Regions from separate parts of the Pseudobutyrivibrio sp. C4 genome, predicted to be linked through region 1. Evidence: riboswitches for the same ligand, from Rfam matches in the RefSeq annotation. Region 1 holds a riboswitch; the other holds the start of a gene.
What was found. Region 1 has a riboswitch for thiamine pyrophosphate ahead of thiT (energy-coupled thiamine transporter ThiT). Riboswitches for the same ligand answer to the same signal wherever they lie in the genome.
Positions count from the first base shown of each region.

Region 2: it holds a riboswitch for thiamine pyrophosphate, as region 1 does, so the genes downstream of both, thiE (thiamine phosphate synthase) here and thiT (energy-coupled thiamine transporter ThiT) in region 1, are expected to answer to the same signal.

Region 1 covers NZ_FOHF01000005.1:162,137-173,360, forward strand. Annotated here, with positions in the region: gene BMY66_RS09685 (ABC transporter permease) at 1-448, shown strand, start outside; gene BMY66_RS09690 (ABC transporter permease subunit) at 448-1,479, shown strand; gene BMY66_RS09695 (diguanylate cyclase domain-containing protein) at 1,631-2,920, shown strand; gene BMY66_RS09700 (VOC family protein) at 3,422-3,784, shown strand; gene BMY66_RS09705 (hypothetical protein) at 3,884-4,063, shown strand; gene BMY66_RS09710 (alanine/glycine:cation symporter family protein) at 4,221-5,753, shown strand; gene BMY66_RS09715 (hypothetical protein) at 5,833-6,567, opposite strand; gene ispE (4-(cytidine 5'-diphospho)-2-C-methyl-D-erythritol kinase) at 6,806-7,681, shown strand; gene BMY66_RS09725 (GntR family transcriptional regulator) at 7,718-8,392, shown strand; gene BMY66_RS09730 (YwiB family protein) at 8,407-8,823, shown strand; gene thiT (energy-coupled thiamine transporter ThiT) at 8,866-9,432, opposite strand; TPP riboswitch at 9,465-9,561, opposite strand; gene hflX (GTPase HflX) at 9,689-10,921, shown strand; gene BMY66_RS09745 (Na/Pi cotransporter family protein) at 11,061-11,224, shown strand, end outside.
Region 2 covers NZ_FOHF01000003.1:135,918-147,141, forward strand. Annotated here, with positions in the region: gene BMY66_RS07155 (potassium channel family protein) at 1-558, shown strand, start outside; gene BMY66_RS07160 (VanZ family protein) at 643-1,686, shown strand; gene BMY66_RS07165 (DMT family transporter) at 1,689-2,552, opposite strand; gene BMY66_RS07170 (TetR/AcrR family transcriptional regulator C-terminal domain-containing protein) at 2,738-3,280, shown strand; gene BMY66_RS07175 (MarR family winged helix-turn-helix transcriptional regulator) at 3,411-3,854, shown strand; gene BMY66_RS07180 (radical SAM/SPASM domain-containing protein) at 4,113-5,201, shown strand; TPP riboswitch at 5,245-5,349, shown strand; gene thiE (thiamine phosphate synthase) at 5,420-6,049, shown strand; gene thiD (bifunctional hydroxymethylpyrimidine kinase/phosphomethylpyrimidine kinase) at 6,046-6,825, shown strand; gene thiS (sulfur carrier protein ThiS) at 6,842-7,036, shown strand; gene thiF (sulfur carrier protein ThiS adenylyltransferase ThiF) at 7,037-7,672, shown strand; gene BMY66_RS07205 (thiazole synthase) at 7,693-8,460, shown strand; gene thiH (2-iminoacetate synthase ThiH) at 8,469-9,722, shown strand; gene thiC (phosphomethylpyrimidine synthase ThiC) at 9,735-11,042, shown strand; gene BMY66_RS07220 (transglutaminase domain-containing protein) at 11,039-11,224, opposite strand, start outside.

The DNA.
Region 1 (11,224 bases):
AACGGCACTTGGACTTTATATCCAGTCGGTTGGTATCAACAGCAGAGCTGCTAGAATTTCTGGTATCAACTCAGATGTAATTTGCTTTATCTGCTACCTTGTTTGTGGTATCTGTGCTGGTATCGCAGGTATTGTAGCTTCATCAAGAATCTACTCAGCAGATTCAAACAACATTGGTCTTAACTACGAATTGGATGCCATCCTTGCAGTAGCACTTGGTGGCAACTCACTTGGTGGTGGTAAATTCAACCTTGCTGGCTCAATCATTGGTGCTTACACAATCCAGGCAATTACAACAACACTTCTTGCTATGGGTGTTTCAACAGATAAGGCTCCAGTGTTTAAGGCTATCATCGTTATCATAATCGTAGTAGTGCAGGCTCCTGCATTCAAAGCCTACATGGCAGCAAGAAAGGCCCAGAAGGCTCACATAAAGGAGGCAGCATAATGAAGACGAGAAGAAAATTAGATCCAAATACAGTTTTAATATTTATCACAATCGGCCTCTTCATATTTATGTATATCGTAGGCTGCCTGATTTATCAGGATAAAGGTTTTGGAAACTTACAGACATTCCTAAATATCCTTATCAACAATGCCGGTCTTATCTGCGTAACCTGCGGAATGACATGTGTTATGTTGACAGGCGGAATTGATATTTCAGTTGGTTCAGTTATCGCCATGGACTGTATGTTACTTGTTTATGGCATGACAGAATGGCACATGGGGGCTGTTCCAATGGTAATTCTTGTTCTTGTAATTGGCCTTGTATTTGGCGCAGTTCAGGGATTCTTAGTTGGATATTTAGAGATACAGCCATTCATTGTAACCATGGCGGGTATGTTCTTTGGAAGAGGTATGACAGCAGTTATCTGCTCTGGTCAGATTTCTATTACAGAAGCTGACAACCCAGTATTCTATGCTTGGGCAAATTCAAAAATCAATCTTCCAGAGTTCCTTGGAAAGGTTAACAAGCATGGTAAGGTAGTTGTTCCTTACATGAGACCAACAGTTGTTATTGCCCTTGTTGTACTTGTAATTATCTTCTTGATGTTAAAGTACACAAAGTTTGGTCGTAACCTTTACGCTGTTGGTGGTAACCAGACATCAGCAACAATGATGGGCTTGAATGTTAAAAAGACAAGAATGCTTTCACATATTCTGTCATCATTCCTTTGCTCAATCGGTGGTATTCTCTACTGCTTGAATACAATGTCAGGTTCAGTAAACCAGGCAAAGGGTCTTGAAATGGATGCTATTGCATCAGCCGTTATCGGTGGAACACTTCTTACAGGTGGTGTAGGAAACGTAATCGGTTCACTATTCGGTGTTCTCATCAACGGTACAATTACAGTACTAGTTAATACAAACGGAAAGCTCCTTTCTAGTTGGGCAAACATAGCAACGGCAGCACTCCTTTGTATTTTCATAATCCTTCAGTCGGTATTTGCCTTAGTTAAGGCACGCCGCAATAAGTAACTTTCTTTTTCTAACAAAATCCTTCAACATGGAAAAGGCGGGTGCGTTCTGTGCCTGCTTTTTTCATGTTTATTCACTGTTATTTCATATTATTTCCCCTGAAAATGAAGTATTATATATTTGACAATGATGTTTTTTAGAGGAGAAAAACATGGCTAAAAGTGATTTTAAAGATAGTTTAAAAAAGCAGATGCTTACTATGACGTTAGTTCCTGTAGTATTGCTTACTGTGGCAATTATTGTGACAAGCGTAAGTATTGTAAGAGCGTCAATCACTAATCAGATTGAGGATGAATTAATTCATGATGCAGAATTGATAGGCTTTGTTTTTGATGATTTTTATGTTGGCGATTATAGAATAGAAGAAACAGGCGAAGAAGGGGAAATAGAGATTTATAAGGGCGAACAAAAGCTTAATGGTGAGGATACCCTTATAGCAACTATGTCGGATTTCCTTGATATTGATGTATCTATATTTATAGAAGACACACGAATACTTACAACTCTTAAGGATGAAGATGGAAACAGTGCCATGGGCACAAAGGCTGCAGCGGTTGTTAAAAACGAAGTTTTGAAAACTGGTGAAAGTGTATTCTATGATAATGTGGTTGTATATGATAAGAAGAGCTTTGCATACTATACAGTCTTAAAGGATGAAAAAGATGAAGTCATTGGTATGATTGCTGTATGTCGTTCAGCGGAAGATGTTCAAGAAGAGGTCTTCAAATATGTACTTCCTATTATTGCTATATGTGTAGTGGTTGCAGTATTCTTTGGATTCATTATGGTCCATGAAGGAAATAAGCTGGCAGGTAGAATTTTCAAAATGGACAAATACATGAACCGCCTTGCCAATGGTGAATTTGATTTTGAAATGCCACGAGAACTCATAATAAAAGATGATGAGATAAAGCATCTGGCTACAGATGGTAAGAGAATGGCAGGCTCATTAAAGAAGCTTGTAGAATATGATGCTCTTACTGAGCTCAACAATCGTCGCTCAGCTGATAAGAAGTTGGAAGAAATCAGAGTGAAGGCAGTAGAAATGGGAAATAAGTATTGCGTCTGTATTTCAGATATCGATTTCTTTAAAAAGGTTAACGACACCTATGGCCATGAAATTGGTGATGTGATTCTTAAATCAGTAGCAGACAAACTGAAGGCCGGCATGGTAGGTAAAGGCTTTTCAGCTCGCTGGGGTGGTGAGGAATTCCTTCTCATTTTTGAGAACCGGGAGCTGGATATCGCCAGAAGAGAGCTTTCCATGATTATGGATGAGGTTCGCACTATTTATATTCCAGACACAGATCGCCAAATCACTATGAGCTTTGGACTTACTGCTCTTGTCCCAGGTGAAACCACAGATGAAACATTAAAGCGCGCCGATGACAACCTATATGAAGCCAAGGAAACTGGGCGTAATCAGATTATATGTAGGTAGTGAGGGGCTTTGTTTAAGTGTAGAATGTTGATTTTGGTTACTTACTTTACAGCTTTGACTCAGCTAGTGGAGTTTTTGGGGAGCTTTGTTAAGTGGGAATTATAAAATCCTGAGTTTCACTTAAAATTGAAGAGTTGGGTTAAGTGAAATAAGTAATTTTTGATTTTTCACTTAAAAAATCAGTGTAATTGCCTAAAAGTATTTAGACAAGTTAAGTGATATATGTAATGCTGAAAATAAACTTAACAAAAAGTTAAGTGTGAAATGAGATTCTTATTTTTCACTTAAGTGACTAAATAATTTTAGGAAAAAATATAAGTGAAAATAATTTTTTTAAAAAATAAACTTAACCAGTAGTGTGAGTTTTAAGTTTAAATTTTAACTTTTACAAATTCACTTAACAATTTGGGCCCAAGTAGCAGTAGTTGGTTAAGTGATATTTTAAAACAAGAAAATAAACTTAACTGCAATATATTAAATGTAAAAAGGGTGCTATATATTATGAAACTAAGGAATGTACTCATAGTAGTAAAAGACATAGAAGCTTCAAAGAAGTATTATCATGATTTGTTTGGACTGGATATGCTTCTAGATAATGATGGAAACATGATTCTGACAGAAGGCTTGGTTCTTCAGGATGAGAAGATATGGAACAGTTTTATTAATAAGGATATAGTTCATAGAAATAATTCCTGTGAATTATATTTTGAAGAAAGGGATATTGAGGCTTTTATTGAAAAGCTGGAAAAGTTGTATCCTGATACTATATATGTTAACGAGCTGATGACACATAGCTGGGGACAAAAGGTTGTGCGTTTCTATGATCTAGATGGCAATTTGATTGAGGTTGGCACGCCAATGTAAACAATTCTAACATAGACTTGACTCTAATTAGAAACCGTGATAAGCTAACTGAGTTTTTGAAAAAAGTGTGAAATTTGTAATGAAAGGAAGAAGGTTAGCATGAGAATTAGAGATTTTATTGAAGAGTTAAGTCAGTATGATCAGGATATTGAGCTTGTAATAGATGTAGATGGAACTTTTGTTACTCCATCAGTTAATAGAGAAGTTGTTCATTTTAAGCATGATTTCTCGGGAATCGCATTTAAGGATGAGGCAATTGTTCTCGCAAAGCGTAAATAGTATATGGGTGAATTCAGGGTCTGGCGAAAGCTAGACCTTTTTGTGTATATAGATAGAAGACATAATAAAGAGATTATTTATTAATTGAGGGTATAAGATTTTTATATTGTTGTAGAGAGATAAAAAAGATATTATGTAATTATAGGGAGGATAAATGATGGAAACAATTTTAAATATCATTACCACTGTCTGTGGCAAAATACAGGTAGTGTCCGATTTATTCTGGGATTTCCCAACAAATTTTGAATGGTATGCCAACATACCTATTCTGGGCAACTTTTCACTGGCGATTATTCTTTTGATTGGTTCAGGAATCTATTTTTCAATCAGACTAAAGTTTATTCAGGTTAGAAAGTTTAAGAGAGGAATAGAAGTTTTAAAGACTAGCAAGGCAAAGACTGGTATTTCACCACTTGCTGCTTTCTTCCTTTCAACAGCTATGCGAGTAGGACCTGGAAATATCCTTGGTGTTACAGGCGCAGTATCAGTAGGTGGCCCTGGTGCACTTCTTTGGATGTGGATTTCTGCATTTTTTGGAATGGCTACAGCATTTGTAGAGTCTACACTTTCTCAGATTTTCAAAGAGAGAAAAGATGATGAATATGTAGGTGGTATGGCCTTCTATGGACGCAGACTTATAAAGAATTCTGCAATAGTTGGTGTTGTGTTATCACTTATGTACATTATATATGCATTGCTTTGCTTCCCAGCACAGGGATTTAACACAGTCTCTGCAATGGGCCAGATAGCAAGCATCGTTAGTGGACAGGAGCTTCCAACCACACATGCTGTATATTGGATTGGCTTTGTAATTGTTATCATTGCAACTATCTCAGTTTCATTTGGTGGAACAAAAAAGATTTCAAAGGTTACTGATGTACTTGTTCCAATCATGGCAATTGTTTATGTGTTAACTGTTGTAATACTTATTGTCATCAACTTTACAAGAATTCCATGGTTCTTCTACGCAGTATTTACAGAGGCATTCAAGCCAGAAGCAGTTTTCGGTGGAGCATTTGGAATCGCTCTTATGCAGGGCGTAAAGCGTGGTCTTATGTCTAATGAGGCAGGTCAAGGTACAATCACAATGCCAGCAGCTGCTTCAGATGCAAAGCATCCATGTGACCAGGGCTGTGTTCAGGCAATAGGAGTTTTCCTTGATACAATTGTTATCTGTACACTTACAGGCTTTGTTGTAATCATGGGTCGTGTATGGCTCACAGATGCAGGTGAAGCATGGTTCGAGCTTGGCAAGCTTCCAAAGTATCTTGCCTCAGCAGCAGAGCTTACACCAGGCACAGCATTTAATGTAGTAGTAACCTTACTTATTTCACTTTGTTTTGGACTTTTTGCGTTCACATGTTTGTTAGGCTTCATGTCTTTCTCAGAAATCTGTGCAAACAGAATCAGCAGAAGCAAGGTGTTTATAAATGTTATTCGTATACTCGATATAATAGTTATCTGCTTTGGTATGCTTACATCAATCGTAGGAATGGACTTAGGTGCCCTTTGGGATTTATCAGATTTCGCAAACATTCTGATCGCATACTGCAACATTCCACTTTTATACATCGGATTTAAGTATGTTAAAAAAGCTCAGTTGCATTATGAAAAAGAAGATGGCACACCATTTACATCAGATGTTGTTGGCATTGATGTAAAGGTTTGGGATGAGAAAGCAAAACAATAGAACATATTTTATGTAAAAGGTACATTAAAAAAGGCTGGTCAATTTGACCAGCCTTGATTTATTTAGTTTTAAGATGGTTTTAGGTCTCAATATATGTAGATGAGCTTACAGTGGAAATGTTTTCCATATATGTGATGGATGTTCCGCCGGATGCACCTGCATTATTTGCTGAGTTAGATCCAGAACTGTAGGAGCCATTCTTCCACTGCTCAAATTTATCTAATACAGCATCGTAAGTTTTAGAAGAGATGTCTGGTAAATCCTTGCCCCAAGTTCCAGTTGCCTGCTCGTAGCCCTTCTTGAAAGCATCTAAGAGCATGTCAGCCTTTGATGTATCTCCGCCAGAAAGTGCGATAGCAAAATCTACAATTCTATCAGATGTCTGGTTAACTCCCCAGTATCCATCTTCGGAAATATCTTCCTTTGCCTTTGCAATTGTTTCCTCGTCTGCTGTGAATTTACCTTCTGCAAGGAATTTCCACATATCATCCTGAGTAGCAATAGCAAATGTGCTGCCCTGACCATTAATTGTCTTCATAACAATATCTAAAAGATTGTTAATCATCTTTTCCTGGTCAGCTTTCAACTGCTGAATAAGAGCAGTTCTATCTGTCTTTTTGTAGTTGTCTGTTGTTAGTGATTGTTCATCAGATTTTTCATAAACAGCAGCTTCATCAGAAAACTTTGATGCGCTGATTTCCTGTTTTGATGCATTGAATTCAAGTGTTTCTGTAACCGAACCATCAGAATTTGTAGTCTTAGAATAGGTACCTGCTATATTAGAAGATACGCTGTTTAATGTGCTTAACTCCATAATAATAACCTCCTTGTTACTGTGGCCATGAATAAAAAACCATATGGAAATCCTTTTCCTATTCTTATTATCGGATGCTAATTGAGAAATATTTATTATTAGATTGTATTTATTTTAATACAAAATTCTTGTAAAAGTGTGGTATCTTTGTTAAAATTTATTAAGATTGAATACAAAGAACAATTAAGTACAAAATACACACAAGTACAAATTTTAATGGAGTAGTAATTTCTTTTCAATGGATAATATAGATCTTAAAGCATTAGCAAAAATAAATATCGGACTTGATGTTACAGGAATCAGGGACGATGGATATCATGAAGTAAGAATGATTATGCAGACAGTCAATCTTTTTGACAAGGTCAGCATTAAGAAGCAGGAGGGGGATGCTGTTACCATGAGCACCAATCTTCGCTTCCTTCCTGTTAACGATGACAATCTTTGCATTAAGGCAGCAAAGCTTCTCATGGAGGAGTTTGATATACACACTGGTGTGCATATCAGCCTGGAAAAGCATATTCCTGTTGCAGCAGGCATGGCAGGCGGTTCTACAGATGCAGCTGCTGTAATGTTTGGAATAAATAAACTTTTTGATTTGAATCTCAGCAGAAAAGATTTGATGGAGCGAGGCGTCAAAATCGGAGCCGATGTACCATACTGTGTAATGCGTGGTACAGCTTTGGCAGAGGGAATTGGAGAGGTGCTCACACCACTTTCACCAATGGTGAAGTGCCCAGTGCTTATTGCAAAGCCAGGCATTTCAGTTTCTACAAAGCAGGTATATGAATCTTTGGATACATGCTTTGACAATGTTAAGCATCCAGACATCGATCAGCTGATTTCAGATATTAAAAATCAGGATTTACATGCCATTTGCAACCACATGGGAAATGTACTTGAAGAGGTTACAATTCCGCTACATCCAGTTATTGCTGATATAAAGAAAATCATGCTGGATCATGGAGCAGTTGGCGCAATGATGAGTGGTAGTGGTCCTACTGTATTTGGCTTTTTTGAAGACAACAAAACAGCAAAGGCAGCCAAGGAAGCACTTACAGAGAGCAAGCTTGTAAAGCAGCTTTATCTCACTACACTTTTTAACAACAAGTATTAATTAGTTTCACACATGAAATAAGGAGATTTAAACAGAATGACTGAAAATCTTACACTTCAAATGGATGATTATTTACCACTTCGCGATGTGGTGTTTAACACCCTGCGCGAAGCTATTCTTAAGGGCGAACTCAAGCCAGGTGAGAGGCTAATGGAAATGCATTTAGCTACAAAGCTTGGAGTTAGCCGTACACCTATCAGAGAAGCAATCAGAATGCTTGAGCACGAGGGACTTGCTGTTACTATTCCTCGCAAGGGCGCTCAGGTTGCTAAAATGACAGAAAAAGATTTACAGGATGTGCTGGAAGTAAGAGATGCACTTGATGCTCTTGCTGTGGTATGTGCCTGCGAAAGAATGACAGATGCTCAGTTTGTAGAGCTCAAGGAAGCTATGAAGGCATTTGAGTCAGCTACTAGAACTGACGATGTTCGAAAGATTGTGGAGGCTGATGAGGCATTCCATGATGTGATTTATGCGGCCGCTGCAAATCCTAAGCTTGAAAACATAATCAATTCTGCAAGAGAGCAGATGTACAGATATCGTTACGAATATGTAAAGAATCCATCTGTTTACGCGCAGCTTATATCTGAACATAAATCTATAATTGACGGTTTCGACAGAAGAGATGTAGATTTCCTGAAGGATATAATGCATGTTCATTTGTCAAATCAGATAAATGCTGTTCGTGAATTAATTAGAGAACAAAAATAGATTGGAAATAAATAATGACAGGAACAAAATGTAATATTAAACTTTGCTCCAAGCAAAAGATGGGCCACGAATCAGAGACTACAAATGAGGAGTATGTGGGTTCATTTATTGATAGAGGTAGTAAGCGTTACCTTTCTTATAATCGAGTTATGCCAGAGGGCCAAAAGGTAGATTGTCTAATAAGCTTTGAACACAACAAGCTTACATTGACTCAAAAAGGAGACATTCAATCAAAGCTTGAGTTTGCCCCAGGGGCTCGAACCAGAAATGCTTACAATACACCAATGGGCATGATGACTATTGTGGTTCACACAAAGCGTCTTGTAATCGAGCAAAAGGATACCGAAATCAATCTTTTAATTGATTACGATTTGGAAGCCGGTGGGGAACCTATCAATACAGTAATAGAAATTAAAGCAACATTAGAATAAGAAAACGCCAGAGATTACCTCTGGCGTTTTTGTTATTAAGAATTATTCAGTAGCCATATTTTTAAGTCTGTTCATGACATCTCTTACTGGTGGAATGAAAAGAATGATAAGTGTTACAGCAGCCTCAGCAAAGATGTAGATTGCGTTGTATGCAAGTGAGTAAGCTAGTGGATTCCAACCTTCCCAAGCCCATTCGCCAAAGAAAATCCAGCCTGAGATTACCGCAAATACGTAGCGTCCTAAAACTGCAGCAATGTAACCTTTGATAAGACCATATTTAGAATCCTTGAAGAATCCAGATAATCCAAGAGCACCAAAGGCGAGTATGTAATCAACAATAACCTGTGCTGGGAAAAGAATGTAAGGATCAACAATGAGGTTTAGCAATCCATAGGCAACACCTGTGATAATTCCAACAATAGGGCCGAACCAGAAACCTGGAAGACAAGCAACAAGCATTGAAAGTAATGTAATTGAGCCGCCAGTTGGGAATTTAAATACCTTAATATTAGACAAAACAAAAGCAAGTGCCATAGAAGCAGCACAAAAAGCTAGTTGCTTTGCAGAAAATGTGATTTTAGTTTTTTCGTTAGACATGTGATTAATCATTAAAAAAATCTCCCTTCATACATCAATGCTAGGAGATTCGTCTATCGCTTCCTTACGCTGGTATTATCCAGTTCAAGTATTAAGGGTCGGTGCAAGCACCTCTCAGCATATGCGCCCCTAGCAAAATATTTAATTTCGATATAAAAATATCACTTGTAGGAAATATAGTCAATGAGAAAATAACAATTAAATTGCAGTAAATAAAACAACATTGTAGAATGTAACTATAAGAGATTTTGAAAAGATAGGATATTAAATGGTAAATACAGAAAAGATTATAGAAAGAGTAATACTTGTATCAGTTAATGAAGGGGACGAGGTAGAGGCTAAGGATTCCCTTCATGAGCTTGCGGAGCTTTGTGAAACTGCCGGTGCACAGGTTGTGGGAGAAATCATGCAGAATCTGGAGCGCAGAAATCCTGGCACATATGTGGGCTCTGGCAAGGTTGAGGAAATCGCCGATTTAATTTGGGAGACAGAGGCTACAGGTATTGTTTGCGATGATGAATTAACACCAGCACAGATGCGCAATCTTGCTGATGCGCTAGATACAAAGGTCATGGATAGAACCCTTATTATCCTTGATATTTTTGCTGCCCGTGCTGGCACAGCAGAGGGAAAGATTCAGGTTGAGCTGGCACAGCTTAGATACGAGATGACTCGATTGACTGGCTTTGGTAAAAACATGTCCCGTGTGGGTGGTACTGCAGCAGGTGGCGGTGGTGCTATCGGAACTCGTGGTCCTGGTGAGAAAAAGCTGGAGATGGATAAGCGTCTTATTGCAGGGCGCATTACTCAGCTGAAGAAAGAGTTAAATGATGTTGTAAACCATCGTGAGCTTACACGTTCAAAACGACAGCGAAATGGCGTGCCTGTAGCGGCTATTGTTGGTTACACAAATGCAGGCAAATCATCACTTTTAAATAAACTTACAGATGCAAACATCCTTGAGTGGGATGCTCTTTTTGCAACCCTTGATCCAACCACTCGTGAGCTCCTCTTGGATAATGATCAAAAGATTCTGCTCACAGACACAGTAGGATTCATCAGAAAGCTTCCTCATCATTTGGTGGATGCTTTCAAGAGTACATTGGAAGAAGCTAAATATGCAGATTTCATCATTCATGTGGTGGATGTTAGCAATCCTCAGATGGACCGCCAGATGGAAATCGTATATGAGACTTTGGACAAATTAGGAGTTAGTGACAAACCTGTTCTTACTATTTTTAATAAAGTAGATAAGCTTGAAGATGAGTTGGATTATCACGATTTAAGGGCTGATTATACAGTACACACTTCCATTAAGACAGGAAAAGGCCTGGATAAAGTAAGAGAAATCCTGGCTACTTTGATGCGTGGAAATAAGGAATATATTGAGCGATTAGTTCCTTACACAGAAGCTGGAAGTATTGCAAAGATTAGAGAGACAGGAGAATTGATTTCAGAGGAATATCGTGAAGACGGTATTTTTATCAAGGCTTATATCTGAATTTACACAAATTTTACTTATATCATAGAAAATACTTAGACAATGGCATTCTAACATGTTATGATTATCAAGGACTAAAAAAAGAAGGATTAAGGATTTTACTTTTCGTGAAGGAAAAGTACGGTAGAAGGAGAAAATAATGACTTTAGCAGAGATATTATCACTTCTTGGTGGAGTGGGTCTATTTCTTTTCGGAATGTCGATTATGTCTACAGGCTTAAAAAACAGCTGTGGAGATAATCTTCAGGTTATTCTAGAGAAGGCTACTACAAACAAATTTGTAGCAGTCATCGTTGGTATAGC
Region 2 (11,224 bases), on a different contig from region 1:
ATCGTCGACCAGGATCAGGATAAGCTCAAAGAGCTTAATGGTTTCTGTACAGCTGCTGTATGTGCAGACATTACAAACGAAGATGAGGTTATTTCATTAGGTCTTAAAAATATGGATATCGTTGCGGTAGCAATGGCAGGAAATCTTGCTGCAAGTATCATGGCTGTTGCAGTTGCCAAGGAACAGGGTGTTCCACTTATTGTTGCCAAAAGTTCTTCAGACAGAATGACATCTATTCTTAAAAAGATTGGTGCCAACAAGGTAATCGTTCCTGAGGAGTATGGCGGAGAGCAGTCTGCTAGAATTCTTTCTTCAGACACATTCCTTGATTACTTCAAGGTGGATGGCAACCTTTGCATGATTGAAATCAATCCTCTTCAAAAATGGATTGGTAAAAACATGATGGAATTGAATGTACGTAAGAATTATAAAGCTAACGTTATTGCATTGAAACGCGGATCAGGCTGGAAAATTCTGGACCCAGCAGAGGCGCTTAACGCAGATGACTTGTTGCTTATAGTCGTAGAACGTAAGGATTTGCATAGATTAAATAAATAATCTGTTGCCTTCTACACAAATTGTTGACAATTACTAAGTATACTTTTTACAATGAATATACTGCTTTGAGATTGGAGACAATAATTGGAACTTAATAGTTTTTATGATTTTTATGCGAATAATTGGATTTCGAATGTAATAATAGTCGTAGGAGCAACTATCATAGCTTTGCTCCTCGCCTATCTATTACCTTTTTTTGATAATAAAATCTGTAACAAAATCGGTTTAAATCTACAGGGCGGCGTTAGTTCTAGCAAAAACGCAGATAAAAGCGCAATCATCAGAAAAATTATTCTTTGGGTGGCCTTTGTAGTTTATCTATTTTTCCTTTTCTATTTAGTATTTCTTGCAAGAACTCCAAATCCAGATTATGTAGTTCGTAATGCGGGCTTTAGTATTTTCACTATGACTTGGCAAGATATCGAGCTTCCAGAGGAAGAGTTTATCGAGTTTTACCTCAATGTTATGGTGTTCATTCCTATGGGATACTTGCTTCCATATATTTTCAGATGGTTCAGAAATCACGCATGGAGCAGATCTCTTATAATGTGTTTTGTTTCCTCTATTGTAATCGAGAATTTGCAGCTTATCACAAAGCGTGGAACATATGATACTGCAGATGTTATAGCAGATACATTTGGCGGATTTATTGGAATAGCGTTGTATATGCATCGTGCGTACACGCTTACAAATCCAGAGTGGAGAAAGGATTTTAAGTATTACAAGCGTTGGAAGAAGCTGGCAAAGAATGGTGTTCTTTTTCCATTTTCAAAGAAGCTTGCAATTAATCGTGTAATCATCCAGGCTACAGATGAGGATGAGATTTGGAATTTCTATGTAAAAGATTTGGGATTCCAGATTAAGAAGATTATTATTCCAAAAGATGTTACTCAGACAAACTTACTTCTATCAATGGGAAGGACTTCCTTGGAAGTACATTGTTTGAACAAGCAGAATGATATACCGGCCCAGACTATAGTGCTTGCACACCACAATATGGATGGTATAAAGCGAAGATTAGATAAGGCAAATATAACAAGTGAATGTGGAACGGACCCATACACAAATCATAGAACATTGACTGTGATGGGCCCGGACAATACTAAGGTTATTTTTCTTGAAACCTAATTCTATTCAGTTTTTAGATTCATGTACCATCTGAATACGGCAACACCGATAATGATGGCATATCCTGCAATACTGAGGATCGAAGGAATCTCACCAAGGAAGATGATTCCAAGGATTGCAGCAAATACAACCTGTGTGTAATCAAATACAGAAATCTCTTTTGCAGGAGCGTATTTGTAAGCGGTGGTGATTGAGAACTGTCCAAGTGATGCGCTTACGCCAGCCATAAGCAGGCATAGCAGTTGTGTTGGACTCATTGGTGCAAAATCTGTAATTAAAAATGGTAGAGTCACCACACATGAAAAGAACGAAAAATAAAATACAATAACAGGAGTTTTTACACCTTGTTGTCCAAGCTTGCGGACACAAACATATGCTGTTCCTGCGCCAAAGCCACCAAATAGGCCGATGAGTGCAGGAACAGTTTCTGTTATAAGGCCTGTTGGTCTGATGATGAATAATGCGCCAATAAAAGCAATGATAGTAGCTGCGATATCAACACGCTTTGGATATTCCTTCAAAATAAAAATAGAAAGAATAATAGCAAAGAATGGTGATAGCTTATTTAGCATGTTGGCGTCGGCAATTCCTAATCTATCGATAGCATAGAAGTTTGCAATAAGTCCTGATGTTCCGAAAAAGCATCTTGCAAACAAAGGTGGAATACTTGGCCTTTCAACTTTAATTCCTACGTTGGCCCTTAGAAGAGCTGCGATGGCAACAAACATAGCTACAAAATTTCTAAAGAAAGCTTTTTGCATGGTTGGCAAATCGCCGGAAATACGGACAAAGAATGTCATTAATGAAAAGCCGACAGCGGCTAATAGAATACAAATGATTCCATTGAGTTTGTTATTTTTAGTCATAATGGGTCTCCTAAATCTTGATTATTCCCCAAACATATATCATACAATTAAAGAGTATATCACGTAATATTGATGAATTGTATAGCTAAATTATGTGAATTGCACCTTATAAAGTTGGTATTGAAGTTGCAAGAAAAATATTGGTAAAATAAGCATAGTAGGAAGGGGGAGAGGCTATGCACAGGATGTCAACAAAAGAAATTTTGGCGGAATCTTTCAAAGAGTTGGCAGAGAAAAAGCCAATTAATAAAATTACGATTACAAATATCACTGATAATTGTGGAATGACACAGCCTACTTTTTACAATCATTTTAGGGACAAATATGATTTGATTACTTGGATTTATTTGCAGGAAGCGCAAAAGCATATTAAAAACGTAGGGAAAGATGGCTGGACATGGAAGGATACAATTAGTTGTAATCTTCAGTATTTTATGGACAACAAGTCTTTTATAATCAACGCATTAAAGAATACCAAGGGGATGGATTCTTTTGTTTTTCAGATGGCCAATACAAACCGTGATTTACTTGTAAAAGAAGTGAAAAGTAAATCAGGAAAAGATGAGTTATCTGATGAAATGATGGCATTGATTAAGATGTACGTATGTGGCATATGTCAGTACGTATGTGGCTGGCTATTGGAACCAAATCCAATGCCATGCGATAAACTAGCCGGCATCATACAGGAATTTGCTCCTAGTGAAATACGTCCATTTATTGGCGCTTAATTTTGTAAAATTAAATCAATGCAAAATGATTTAGTATTTGCGTTTAGCTATATCTCGACTTTCTGTAATATCGTTGATACATTATTATTGTACACAATACTAATGTGAACGAATTATAGGAGAGTATAAAATGACAAAAACATCAGATAAGGTTTTATGTTTGGAGAATCAGCTTTGTTTTCCATTGTATGCATGTGCTAAGGAGGTTGTACGTAAGTATAGAAAGCCTCTTGAGGAACTTAATCTTACCTACACCCAGTATATTGTCATGATGGCTTTATGGCAGGCTGGCGATTTGACTGAAGGAGAAATTGGAAAGTGCGTGCATTTGGATTCAGGCACTTTGGCTCCACTTTTAAAGCGATTAGAAAAGCAAGGCATGATTACCAGAGGAAGATCTGAAAAGGATGAACGAAAGCTTGTTATTAAACTTACAGATGAGGGACAGGCATTAAAAGAAAAAGCTAAAAAGGTTCCAGCGCAAATGAAAGGGTGTCTAAATCTTTCAGATGAGGAAAAGACTCAGTTAAAGAAGCTACTGGATAAGGCTATGCAAGGAATAGGTGAAGAATAAAATAGATTTTACAATCTTCACATAGATTTCAGATAAGTAACAGTACAAGTTCATAATGGGAGAGTAATATACAATCATCGCAAGAGCGATAAAACTTTTTCATATATCATTCTCCCAAAAAAAGCTGCTGGCGGGCAGCTTTTTTTACTTTGTATTTATAATTGAAAATGATTATCAACAGGAGTATAATGATTTTACAAAATTGAATCACACACAATTGATGCGACGGGATGATAAGATTATTTAAGAGGTGTATATATGGAAAAGGAATTTGATATTCAAGCGTATATGACAGCTGGTGTAGAGCGAGTTGTAAAGGATTCAATTCGTGCTACTTTGAAAGATCCAGCTGAAAGCATTTTTATGGCAAAGTTTGCATTAGCAACAAAGAAAGCTGCTGATGTTAGAAAGAAATTCAAGGAAGAGGGCTTGCATGTTCCTCCATTCCTAATTGCATCAATCACTAGCAATTGCAACTTACATTGTGCTGGCTGTTATTCTCGTCAGAACGATGCCACAAAGGATTGTGAGCCTGTAAATCAGCTTAGCGATGAACAGTGGCTTACCATCTTCGATGAAGCAGAGGATTTAGGAATCAGCTTTATTCTTTTGGCAGGTGGCGAACCTCTTCTTAGAAAGGGCGTCATCAAGGCAGCTGCAAAGAAGCCTAATATTCTTTTCCCAATCTTTACAAATGGAGTATTCATCAGCGATGAGTACTTTGAGTTATTTGATAAAAACAGAAACCTTGTGCCAATCATGAGCATTGAAGGCCACAAGGAAGCAACTGACAGCCGTCGTGGCGAAGGAATTTACGATAAGCTTATTTCAAACATGGAAACATTCAAAAAGAATGGTCAAATATTCGGTAATTCAGTTACAGTTACTACAGAAAACTTTGACGATGTCCTTTCTGATGATTTTGTATCTATGCTTCAGGGATATGGCTGCAAGGCTGTAATCTATGTTGAGTATGTTCCTGTATCAGATGAGAGCAAGCATCTTGCCCTTAGCGAGGACCAGGAAGAGCAGCTTAGAGCAAGAATTGCCACTCTTCGTGAGGAATATGAGGACATGGTATTCATCTCATTCCCAGGTGATGAAAAGTCATCAGGCGGATGTGTAGCGGCAGGCAGAGGATTTTTCCACATCAATTCCCATGGTGGAGCTGAGCCATGCCCATTCTCGCCATTCTCCGACACAAACGTAATGGACATGGGCCTTCGAGGTGCTATTTCATCACGTCTCTTCCAGGTACTCCAGGCAGGCGACATCCTAAAGGATGACCATGTAGGTGGCTGCGTCCTCTTCGAAAAGAAAGAACAGGTGGAGGCACTTTGCAATTAGGTGTTGATTTTTTGCCACACTTGTAGCATTATATGTAAGGAATTTAATATGAGACGGGAGCTTGTAGACAGGCTGAGAGGAAGGTGTGACCTTCGACCGAGAACCTGATTTGGATAATGCCAACGTAGGGACGCCGATTAATAATGATATTGATATTATGCGGAAGCTATTTGAGAAATCAGGTAGCTTCCGTTTTTTTATGCAAAAAAGGAGGAATAATGGAATTTAATAGCGAGCTTTATTTTATTACTGACAGTACACCTTATGAGCTAGATGAATTCCTGTGGCGAGTTGAGGATGCCTTAAAGGGCGGCGTCACTTTGATGCAGCTTCGAGAAAAAAATCGTACCACAAAGGAATATATTGAACTGGCACAGGCAGTACATGATATTTGCAGAAAGTACAATGTTCCGCTGATTATTGATGATCGTGTGGATGTAATGCTTGCTGTGGATTGCGAGGGGGTCCATTTGGGGGCAGAGGATATGCCACTTGAGATGGCAAGAAGGATTATCGGGCCTGAGAAGATTTTGGGAGCCACTGCCAAGAAAGTGGATGTAGCAAAAGCAGCATATGAGGCTGGGGCTGATTATCTGGGAGTTGGCGCAATCTATCCAACTACTACAAAAGTAAAAACTATCATTACATCCACGGAGACATTGGATGCAATATGCCAGGCAGTTCCTATACCAGTTAATGCTATTGGCGGTTTGAATGCTTCTAATATGGATGTATTAAAAGGAATTGACATAGCTGGGGTATGCGCTGTTTCAGCTATTATGAAAGCAGATTCGCCACGAAATGCTGCTGAAAGTATGAAAAAGAAGTTTAGGGAGATAAAAGGATGAAGGTAGTTTTATCAATTGCAGGAAGTGATAGCAGCGGTGGAGCTGGAATACAGGCAGATTTAAAAACCATGTCTGCTCATAAAGTCTATGGAATGACTGCAATTACTGCGCTTACAGCACAAAATACCACAGGGGTTACAGAGATTGTGGAATCATCGCCACATTTTTTGGAAGAACAAATAGATGCTTGTTTGACTGATATACCAGCAGATGCAGTGAAAATTGGAATGCTTCCATCAGTGGAGCAAGTGCGAGTGGTAGCTAGAAAGCTTAAGGAATTTGGAACAAAGAATATTGTGGTGGACCCGGTTATGGTGGCTACAAGCGGAAGTAGATTGATGGAAAACTCTACCCCAGCAGTGATGGCAAAAATGTTGTTTCCACTGGCTAGAGTTATTACACCCAATATACCTGAAGCCGAAGTGCTAACGGGGATGAAGATAGAAGACAAAATAGATATGGAGCAGGCAGCCAAAAAGCTTGGTGAAAAATATGGATGTGGAGTTCTTGTAAAAGGCGGTCACTGTGTGGAGGATGCTAGCGATGTTCTTTTTGATAATGGATGCGTTACATGGTTTGAGGGCCAGAGAATTGATAGCACCAACACTCATGGAACAGGCTGCACATTATCAAGTGCTATTGCATCGAATTTGGCACTGGGGTTTGACTTAAAAGATTCTATCGTAAATGCGAAGTCATATATTGAAAAAGCTATCGGTGCAAATTTGGATTTGGGAAAAGGAAGTGGGCCACTTAATCATTGTGTGGCCAACTAGAAGGAAAGGAGAAGTAATGGTTTTCTTAAATGGAAAAGAGTATGAGTTAGCAAACAAGACGCTTGCTACTGTACTGGATGATTTTAAATTTGACGTTAGAACTATTGCTGTGGAGATTAACGAAGAAATCATTTCTAAGACAACATTTAATGAGACCATCTTAAAGGATGGAGATGTTGTTGAGGTAGTAAGTTTTGTAGGAGGCGGCTGATTGATACCGACAAAAGATGAGTTCTATAAGGCACTTGTAGATAGACATGGTGCAGAAAATCAAAAAAAATTCGACGAGGCTGTGGTTGCAATATGTGGGCTCGGTGGCTTGGGATCTAATATAGCCACATGTCTTGCAAGGGCGGGCATAGGCCACTTGATTTTGATTGACTATGATTTTGTGGATGTAAGCAATCTCCATAGACAGCATTACAAAATCAATCAGGTTGGTATGAAAAAAACTGATGCAATGGCGGCTAATCTACATGAAATAAATCCATACATAAAGATTGAGACTCATAACATAAAGCTGACAGAGGCTAACACAAAGCCATTGATAGAAAAGGCGGATATTGTCTGTGAGGCTTTTGATTCACCTGAAAGTAAGGCTATGCTTGTTAATCTGGTACTAGAACAAATGCCAGATAAGTATATTCTCTCTAGTTCTGGCATGGCGGGATTTGGCAGTGCAAATGATATAAAGACTAGAAGAGTATCAAAGAGATTCTATCTTTCCGGAGATGGGGTTAGTGATGTTAATGATGGTATCGGATTGATTTCATCTAGAGTGATGGTTTGCGGAGCACACGAAGCACATATGGTAATTAAAATTCTCATTGGAGAATTAGACGCATAAAAATGAAAGAGGAAAATGGAATGGAAAATGACAAACTGGTAATCGGTGGTAAAGAATTTGATTCTCGTTTTATTTTGGGATCAGGAAAATATTCGATGAAGCTTATTGAGGCAGCAACAAAAGACGCAGGAGCAGAAATAATCACTCTTGCAGTTCGAAGAACGAATACCAAGGATGAAGAAAATATTTTGGATTATATTCCAAAGAATGTAACTTTACTTCCAAATACAAGTGGCGCAAGAGATGCAAAGGAAGCAGTGAGAATAGCTAGGCTTGCAAGGGAGCTTGGTTGTGGTGATTTTGTAAAAATCGAGATTATGAGGGATACAAAGTATTTACTTCCTGATAATTACGAAACAATAAAAGCGACAGAAATTCTTGCAAAAGAAGGCTTTGTGGTTATGCCTTATATGTATCCAGATTTGAATGTTGCAAGAGAATTGCAAAATGTTGGAGCTGCATCCATCATGCCACTTGCATCACCTATAGGTTCAAATAAAGGTTTGGCTACAAAAGAGTTTATACAGATTCTTATTGATGAAATAGATTTGCCTATTATAGTAGATGCTGGAATTGGAAAGCCATCACAGGCATGTGAAGCAATGGAAATGGGGGCTGCGGCAATAATGGCAAATACTGCGCTTGCAACGGCAGGAGATTTGACACTTATGGCTTCAGCATTCAAGGACGCTATTGAAGCAGGAAGAAAAGCATACTTGGCAGGCCTTGGAAGAGTGCTTACTCGTGGTGCAGCAGCATCAGATCCACTTACAGGTTTCTTACATTAGGAGGCATCATGGAAAACACATTTTTATTTGATTCAAAGGAATTATCTGCAACAGGGCTAGAGCGCAAGCATCAGATTGAGACAGACCCTTCATCTAGAATCAATCACATGGAATACTTGCCAGGTATGGATATTATTGAGTCGGATGTACGTAAAAACGTAATGGAACATTTTGATTCCTATGATTACAACAAATACACAGCTGCAGATGTCAGAAGAGCACTTGCCAGCGATAAATGCACAATAGAGGATTTTAAGGCGCTTCTTTCTCCAGCTGCGGAACCTTTTTTGGAACAGATGGCCAAGAAGGCACAGCAGGAAACAAGTAAGCACTTCGGAAATACGGTATATCTTTTCACACCAATCTATATAGCCAACTACTGCGAGAATTACTGCGTATACTGTGGATTTAACTGTTATAACAAAATCAAAAGATTAAAGCTTTCATATGAACAGATAGAGCATGAAATGCAGGTTATTGCAGATAGTGGAATGGAGGAAATTTTAATTCTTACAGGAGAAAGTCCAGCTAAATCAGACGTTGAATATATAGGTGAAGCATGTAAAATTGCCAGAAAATATTTCAAAATGGTTGGAATCGAAATATATCCGGTAAACGTAAAGGATTACAAATATCTGCATGAGTGCGGTGCGGACTATGTAACCGTTTTTCAGGAAACATACGATTCTGATAAGTATGAGACACTGCATTTGATGGGAAACAAGAGAATCTGGCCATACAGATTTGATGCTCAGGAAAGGGCTCTTATGGGTGGAATGCGAGGAGTTGCCTTTTCTGCACTTTTGGGGCTTTCGGATTTCAGAAAGGATGCTCTGGCATCAGCCTTGCATGTCTACTATTTACAGCGCAAATACCCTTTTGCAGAAATGTCATTATCATGTCCTAGACTTCGACCAATTATCAATAATGACACAATCAATCCACTTGATGTAGGGGAAAAGCAGTTGTGCCAGATTATTTGTGCTTATCGTATATTTTTACCTTTCTGTGGCATTACAGTCTCTTCTAGAGAGACTGCAGCATTTAGAAATGGAATTGTAAAGATAGCAGCTACTAAGGTTTCTGCAGGAGTATCCACTGGCATCGGCGATCATGAGGAGAAATATACAGGTGAGGAGTCTACAGACCCTTCAGGTGATGAGCAGTTTGAAATATCTGATGGCAGAAGTTTAGGAACAATGTATGTAGACATTTCTGATGAAGGTTTACAACCAGTTTTCAACGATTACATATATGTTTAAAGGAGAAGAATAATGAGAAAATACACAACACAGATGGACGCAGCAAGACAGGGGATTGTTACTCCAGAAATGAAGCAGGTGGCGCTTAAGGAATATCGCACACCTGAGGAAATAATGGAGCTTGTTGCCAAGGGACAGGTTGCTATTCCAGCAAATGTAAACCATAAGTGTCTTAATCCAGAAGGTGTAGGCAGCATGCTACGCACAAAAATAAATGTCAATCTTGGCGTATCCCGTGACTGCAAGGATTACGATATCGAAATGCAAAAGGTTATGGCTGCAGTGGATATGGGGGCTGAGGCCATTATGGATTTATCCAGCCATGGAAACACAGAGCCATTTAGAAAGAAGCTGGTAGATGAATGTCCAGCAATGATAGGCACAGTGCCTATTTACGACAGCGTAATCCATTATCAGAGAGATTTGGCTACATTGACAGCAAAGGATTTTATAGATGTTGTTCGCCTTCACGCTGAAAATGGAGTAGACTTTGTTACACTTCACTGCGGAATTACACGTAAGACAATCGATCAGATAAAGCTTCATAAAAGAAAGATGAACATTGTATCAAGAGGTGGTTCACTTGTATTTGCCTGGATGTCTATGACAGGGGAGGAAAACCCATTTTATGAATACTATGATGAGATTTTGGATATCTGTCGCCAGTATGATGTGACAATATCCCTTGGTGATGCATGCAGACCAGGCTGTCTTGCTGATGCCAGTGATGTGTGTCAGATAGAAGAATTGGTACGCTTAGGAGAGCTAACAAAGCGTGCATGGGCCAAGGATGTGCAGGTTATGGTGGAAGGTCCAGGCCATATGCCAATGGACGAAATTGCTGCAAATATGAAAATTCAGCAGAAGGTTTGTATGGGAGCCCCATTCTACGTACTTGGACCTCTTGTTACTGATATTGCTCCAGGATATGACCATATCACATCAGCAATCGGAGGTGCGATAGCGGCTCAAAACGGTGCAGCATTTCTTTGTTATGTTACACCTGCGGAACACTTGGCTTTGCCTAATCTTGAGGATGTTAAACAGGGAATCATTGCATCAAAGATTGCAGCACATGCAGCAGATATTGCTAAGCATGTACCACATGCAATGGATAGAGATAATGCCATGGCAGATGCCAGACAGTGTTTTGATTGGGACAAGCAATGGGAATGCTCAATTGACCCAGAGACTGCCCAGGCTATCCGTGCTGACCGTTCACCAGAATTTGATGACACATGTTCTATGTGCGGTAAATTCTGTGCCGTTAGAAGCATGAATAAAGCCTTGGCAGGAGAGTACATAGATATTTTAGGCTAATTGCCTTCAAAATTAGGTCCCATATTTCCAGGGCCCATATCATTAGGGGCCATATCATCAGGTCCCATATCAGGAGTTTGGCCTGCACCCATGTCTTCAAAAGGTGCAGGTTCATTTCTCCAATCTGTTATAGGCTCTTGAGGCTCGTTAATTGTAAAGTTGCCCTCAGTTATCTGGCCGCC